One region of the Pseudoalteromonas sp. OANN1 genome, then DNA from elsewhere that is predicted to be linked to it. Evidence: predicted binding sites of a transcription regulator. Region 1 holds the regulator's gene; the other holds the start of a gene.

Region 1 (3,624 bases):
GTAGCACAATGCCGCCTGTAGTCGTGACATCCGGCTCGTTTTTCATCTTGTTGATGATCAATGCCTGACCTTGTTCAACCTTGCGGTAGAACTTTCCAATCAGAAGTAGAATGGCAAAAATAATGACGATGGATATGCCCACGATTGCGAGCACCGGTCCGAGGTTGTTTAGAAATTCCATGTTTTTTCCTGCGTTGCGCTATATTGTTTGAGCTGGTATTAGCTATACCAACTCGTTCCTAAATTCCGTTATTTTCCGTACTATTACCAAGGTTTAGCCACAATCGTGTAGCTATGTGTAAGGGTGTCATGTTCGATAAGTAAGGCACTGTCTCCTAGTGTGAAAGTGTTATCTTCATCCGAGCGCACTTCGATGAGTTGCTCTGTTCCTTGAATATATACTCTGGCTTGACCGAACGTGTTGCTAACTCTCGATGTTGCAATAACGCATTCGAGCCCAACCAGCGCTTGCTTTGATGTGGTTTCTTGGCTTTCGAAAAAGCGTCGTAATGGTCTTACAATGACGGCGGTTAGTGGTAATGCAGCAATGAGGCTAACAAGCATAAATACCGTGCCCATCAGGTAGTAGAAAATGCCATTGCCTAGTAGGTAAGCAAAAAACTGTTGTACATAAATACTGACAATCCAGCCCAGCGCGATGATTAAACTCAATGAAATACTCACAGGGACGCCGCCAAAAGCGACTTCCCAAAAAGAACCAGAGCTTGCGCCTTCGGTTTCAATATCAACATCGCCTTCTAAGATATCGATATCAGCAAAACCGAGTAAAGCAATTAGCCAGAACAACAACACTATCAGTAGTAGTGTTGAAAAAATAACAGTGGGAAACGTAAATGCAGTATTTAAAAATTCCATTGCTGATCCTTAGTTCCTTGCATTTCCTTTTAAGCGGTTAAGTAAGTGAATTGTCCACTCAGCGCCGTAAGGTGTCTTTGTGTGTATCAAGCGGTGAGTTCCGCATCATAGAATGTGAGATGATTGAGTGAAGCGAATAGCGTTCGTGTCCGGTAAGACGGAGACACTGTAGGAAACAAATCCGAGAAGCTAGTCAATCAGCTTAAAAACCATCCATGCGTTGTGAGAAAGCCTCACATGTGTTTCTAAAGTTGCCACAGTTAGACATATTATGTCAAACGTTTTTTGCTGTAAAGTTAAGCAATTTATTCTGTTTATCGTGATAGTCGGGAAGCGTGTTCGTAGAAGCTAGAGTATCAGAGTATGTGCTAACCTGTGAGTTAGCACCGATAAAAATAATAGACTAAACGTTATCGAACAGAGTTTTTACTTTATCTAAAGTAACGTCGATTTCAGATACTTTGGCAGGGGCAATAAAAATCGTGTCATCGCCAGCGATGGTACCTAATACGCCGTCTGCGGTGCCTAATGAGTCAAGTAGCCTCGCAATTAACTGTGCAGCACCAGGACTGGTTCGAATAATAATCATCATTTCGTTGTGCATAATATCAACGACTAACTGACGTAAAGGACTTTTTGCTGTTGGTACGCTCATTTCGGCGGGTAAGCAGTAAACCATTTCTTGTTTGGCATTACGTGTACGCACAGCACCAAACTTGCTCAGCATGCGCGACACTTTGCTCTGACTGACGTTGTCAAATCCTTGTTGTTTTAGAGCATCAACAATTTCACCTTGAGAGCCAAAGTTTTCTTCTTTTAAAATGGCTTTAAATGCTTTGATCAGTGCTTCTTGTTTTTCTTGCGGCTGCATAGTCTGTCTTCTTTTACGGCTAATCTTTAAATTCTACACAAAACCGCCGAGATTCCCAAATTTGCGCGACCAAAATGGCAGTCGTAAAGCATAAGTGTACAAAGTGTCGCGATCTTTACACTTTTATTTAAGACATTAGTCAAAAAATCTCGAAAATAACCGTGATTAATTTGTGTTTAACAGCGCTTTTCATTATCTTTACTGCACACTCAATTCCACCTTCAAATTATGGAGAATTCAAATGAAAGTTGCTGTATTAGGTGCCGCTGGCGGTATCGGTCAAGCTCTATCTTTATTGCTTAAAAATGGTCTTCCAGCTGGCTCTGAGTTAGCGCTTTATGACGTTGCACCTGTTGTACCTGGTGTTGCAGTTGACTTATCTCACATCCCAACTGCGGTAAAAGTAGCGGGTTATGGTAAAGACGACCTAGACCCAGCTCTTGCTGGTGCTGACGTAGTGCTTATCCCTGCTGGTATGCCTCGTAAGCCTGGTATGGACCGTGCTGACCTATTCAACGTTAACGCAGGTATCATCAAGACACTTGCTGAAGGTATCGTTAGAAGCTGCCCTAAAGCACTTGTTGGTATCATCACAAACCCAGTAAATGGCACGGTACCAATCGTTGCTGAAGTGTTCAAAAAAGCAGGTACTTATGATCCAGCTCGCGTATTCGGTGTAACAACGCTTGACGTTATCCGCGCTGAAACTTTCATCGCAGAGCTTAAAGGTCTAGACGTTGCTGAAGTTAAGATCCCAGTAATTGGTGGTCACTCAGGTACTACAATTCTACCTCTGCTTTCTCAAGTTGAAGGTGTTGAGTTCACTGACGAAGAAGTTGCTGCACTAACGACTCGTATCCAAAACGCGGGTACTGAAGTGGTTGAAGCTAAAGCGGGTGGCGGTTCAGCTACACTTTCAATGGGTGCAGCAGCAGCACGTTTCTGCTTCTCACTAGTGAAAGGTCTACAAGGTGAAGAAGTACTTGAGTACGCATACGTTGAAGGTAACACAGGCGATGCAACATTCTTTGCACAGCCGGTTATCCTTGGTAAAAACGGTGTAGAGAAGTTACTTCCTTACGGTGAGCTAAGCGCGTTTGAGCAAAAAGCAAAAGACGACATGCTAGCGACACTTGAAAAAGACATCAAAGAAGGTGTTGATTTCATGGCGTAAGCCAAATTGATACAAAAAAACCAGTCACTTCACAGCGACTGGTTTTTTTATGTGTGATTCTTCTTATACCAGTTGTATTAAGTAAATGATCTATCTTGAAGCGGGGAAATAGCTTTAGTAGCAAGGCAAAAATTTTGCTATTTAGTTGTTCTAAATGAGAAATTTTTAACGAAGCTAATATGCTATTTCACCCTTCAAATTGATTAGAGAATTAATTCAATTGGTATTAGTGAAGAATACGTGCTCTGATAGTTCCTTCAACCGCACTTAACTCTTTCAGTGCTACTTCAGAGTGGTCGCTATCGACGTCGATAACTACGTAACCAATAGATTCATCCGTTTGTAGGTATTGCGCCGCAATATTGATACCGTGCTGAGCGAACGCTTGGTTGATTTGCGTTAGTACGCCTGGGCGGTTTACGTGTACGTGTAATAAACGACTTCGGTTTGATAATTCAGGTAGAGAAACTTCTGGGAAGTTAACTGCCGTGACTGTTGAACCATTATCTGAATATTTTGCCAACTTACCCGCGACTTCCACACCAATGTTTTCTTGTGCTTCTTGGGTAGAACCACCAACGTGTGGGGTTAGCAGTACATTGTCAAACTCGCGTAGTGGTGAGACAAACTCTTCATGATTAGATTTTGGTTCAACGGGGAATACATCGATAGCAGCGCCAGAAAGTTTCTTCGCGGCTAAAGC
Region 2 (3,624 bases), on a different contig from region 1:
ACTCTTTGTTCGTAAAATAAGGTATTAGCGACCTGGGTACCAAATCCTCCTCGATTTGGTGCGGTGCCATGGATGGCTGAGAAAGTAAGCTCTTCATAATAGGAGAAATTTTTAAGAATATAGCTGGCTTCTTGAGGTAGTGGCATTAAGCAGTAAGAAAATGGTTTGTCGGGGCCACCCAATCCTGAGTTGGCTAAGGGTTGGTTAGTCCAAGTGCCGACCAAACGTTGCAGTGGACCTAAGCTGGTGGTTGGAGCTGCTGGGCTGCTCTGGACTGGATCAATAAGTAACGGTTGCGATAGGTCTGGTGGTGTTGTTTCAGTCACGGTTATATCCTCGCTAAATTGCTTGCGAGCACCTCGACTAATTCTAGCTACTTTTGATTTGGCGCCCGCACTATGATCCCTGTCATGACCGCTCAGCGATGACGGGATCTTCAACCATCACTGCAATGCAGTTAGGTATAGTGCAGACTGTGAATATGGCAATTACATATCATTACAGCGATTTCATTGCCTGAACGTGAAGTGATGAACTCGCCAATCCGCTAAGCAAAGCAACTTTCTCTTATTAGCTGCTTAATAATATCCTGACTTGGCTGGATTTTTTCCATTGCTAAAAACTCGTTGGGTTGGTGTGCTTGATTAATCGAACCCGGTCCCATAACGATAGTTTCGCAACCTAGCTGCTGTAGAAATGGTGCTTCGGTACAATAGTTTACAGCAATTGCTTGTTGTCCTGACAGGCGCTCAGCCATTTTCACCAAAGCAGAATCCGTTGAGCCGGTAAAAGCCGGAATGGGTTCGTGCATATCTATAACCGAGACACTATTAAGATAATGTGTATTGATGGGTGCCATTGCTGCCGTGAGCATGGCTTGTAATTCTTTGATGCTCAGACCAGGCAAAGGGCGCATATCAATATGTAGTTCACAACAGCCACAAATACGGTTGGCATTGTCGCCACCATGAATGTGCCCAAGGTTTAAAGTTGGGTAAGGAATAGCAAAATGTGGCGTTGAATATTTATTCTTTAATTCTTCTCTTAACTTTAATAAATTTGCAATCACCTGATGCATGATTTCAATGGCATTTAAGCCGCGCTCTGGATCTGAGCTATGACCTGAGCGACCAACGATGCGGATGGCGGTCGTCATATGGCCTTTGTGGGTAAATACTGGCACCATATCGGTGGGTTCACCAATAATACAGCGCGCCGGCTTCAAGCTTGGATGTTTTGCGATTTCCTGAGCTCCAGCCATAGTGGTTTCTTCATCGGCGGTGGCTAAAATCATGATAGGAGCATTTTGCTGTAATTCATCAAGCTCTGAGATTGCATTCAATACGAAAGCAAAAAAGCCTTTCATATCAATACTTCCAAGACCATATAATTTATTATCTTGCTCGCTTAATTTAAAAGGATCAAATTGCCAGCGGCTATCGTCGAATGGCACGGTATCCGTGTGGCCGGCCAACATTAATCCACCATCGCCACTGCCTCGTCTTGCAATTAGGTTATATTTTCCTTTTGCATGTTCAAGCTCTGTTACTTCAACGATAAACCCTAACGTTTCGCACCACTGCGCGAGTAGATGGATCACATTCTGATTGCTCATGTTGAGACTTTCTTCTAATGCACTGATAGATGGCGCGGCGATCAGTTGCTGATACATTTCCATAAAAGCGGGTAATTTCATAAAAATTCCTAAAATACTTATTCAAAGTTCTTGCATAAAAATATAAAGATGTTTAGAGTGAATATCAATTCACTTTTTTAGCATAAATATATTTTGGAACAGCAATGCGACGATTTGACTTCAACAACTAGCAGAACCAATCCAAATCAAACTTTTTTAATCTTGAGAACACTATGTTGAAAGTATCTATAATCGGAGCGAGCGGCTACAGTGGCGCTGAGCTTGCTAAGCTGGTTGTCAAGCATCCTGCCTTCACACTTGCGCATTGCTTTGTATCTGAGCAAAGCTTAGACAAACACAAATTCATCAGCGATTTATATCCAGAATATTCGGGCTTGCTAGATATTGAGCTGCAACCCTTAAATGAGCAAGCTTTTTCGTTGATAGAGCAATCATCGGACTATGTGTGTTTATGCACGGATCACAAGGTTAGCGTAGAACTTGCACCGGTATTTTTACAGATGGGCAAACGGGTTTTTGACCTATCTGGAGGTTACCGTTTATCTTGCAATGAAGACTACGAAACTTACTACGGTTTTTCTCACCCACATCAAGACTGGTTAGCGCAAGCGCAATACGGGTTAGCTGAATGGTATGGCGATGCCATTAAAAAGGCAAAGTTAGTGGCGGTCGCGGGCTGCTATCCGACTGCGGCACTCAATGCACTTAAGCCATTACAACAAGCTGATCTGATAACAGAGCAGCCAGTTATCATCAATGCTGTTTCTGGTGTTACCGGCGCAGGAAGAAAAGCGAATGTCGCCACACACTTTTGCGAAGTATCTCTTGCACCATACGGTTTGTTTACGCACAGACATAGTCCAGAAATAGAAAAATACCTTGAACACCCAGTGTTGTTTACGCCGCATTTAGGGAGTTTTAAGCGTGGTATCTTGGAAACGATCTACGTCACTCTGAAAGAAAATGTCACACCAAATCAAGTCGATGCCGCTTACCAGGTGCTTGCCGATGAGCCGCTGATCAGGTTAAAGGGGAGTCAACTTCCATCAATCAAAGCCGTTGAAAATCAACCTTTTGTGGATATTGGTTGGCAGCAAAAGGGCAATCAACTGATCGTGGTTGTCGCGATTGATAACTTGCTTAAAGGGGCTGCAGGCCAAGCATTACAGTGTATGAACTTGGCGGCGGGACTTGAGCATTATCAAGGTTTAGGAGTATCAGCATGAGCAAACAAACTTGGGTGATAAAACTAGGTGGCGCGGTGTTGAATCAAGAGGGTGCAGCGCAAGCATTGTTTTCAGCTATCAAGCAAATTCAACAGGATGCACCACACAAGCAGTTTGTGATTGTTCATGGTGGCGGGGCGCTGGTTGATAAGTGGCTGACCGATGCCGGTTTTGCTACTGCAAAACATCAAGGATTGCGGATCAGTCCGCAAGAGCAAATGCCCTATATTGTTGGTGCACTTGCAGGCTGTGCTAACAAGCAACTGATGGCGGACGCCATTACCGCCACGCTCAAGCCCGTTGGGCTGTGCTTATATGATGCAGGGTTTACCACAACTCAAAAACTAAAAGCGCTTGGCCGTGTGGGTAGCTGTGAAGCGAGTGTAGGTGGCATGCTTGAAGCAGTGTTGGAGTTTGATAGGTTGCCTGTTGTTAGTTCAGTAGGTATTGGCGCTGACGGCCATTTATACAACGTGAATGCGGATGAAGCAGCAGCTGCTATCGCCAGTAAACTTGGTGCAGAACTTATTTTTATGACTGACGTTGAGGCGGTACTTGATGGCGATAAACAGCCATTAAATCAACTTAACGCGGAACAGATTTCAACGTTAATCGCGCAAAAGGTCATTCTGGGCGGGATGGAGGTCAAAGTTAAGACCAGTCTTCACGCTGCCCAACACTTACGACGAGGGGTGTACATCTCTAGCTGGCAAAAGCCAGAAAATTTAATTGCGTTGCTCA

What was found. The regulator ArgR, encoded in region 1, controls arginine synthesis, uptake and breakdown. The targets are predictions, from matches to a motif close to ANTGAATANNTATTCANT.
Region 2: argC (N-acetyl-gamma-glutamyl-phosphate reductase) is a predicted target of ArgR. The motif match lies at 1,753-1,770, and genes of this name have one in related genera.

Annotation. Positions count from the first base shown of each region.
Region 1 is NZ_JAMXSE010000008.1:63,302-66,925, forward strand. Features, by position in the region: gene NH462_RS09035 (hypothetical protein) at 1-181, opposite strand, end outside; gene NH462_RS09040 (OB-fold-containig protein) at 265-876, opposite strand; gene argR (transcriptional regulator ArgR) at 1,280-1,747, opposite strand; gene mdh (malate dehydrogenase) at 1,989-2,921, shown strand; gene serA (phosphoglycerate dehydrogenase) at 3,148-3,624, opposite strand, start outside.
Region 2 is NZ_JAMXSE010000007.1:10,916-14,539, reverse strand. Features, by position in the region: gene NH462_RS08075 (heme-binding protein) at 1-326, opposite strand, end outside; gene argE (acetylornithine deacetylase) at 548-1,696, opposite strand; gene argC (N-acetyl-gamma-glutamyl-phosphate reductase) at 1,873-2,883, shown strand; gene argB (acetylglutamate kinase) at 2,880-3,624, shown strand, end outside.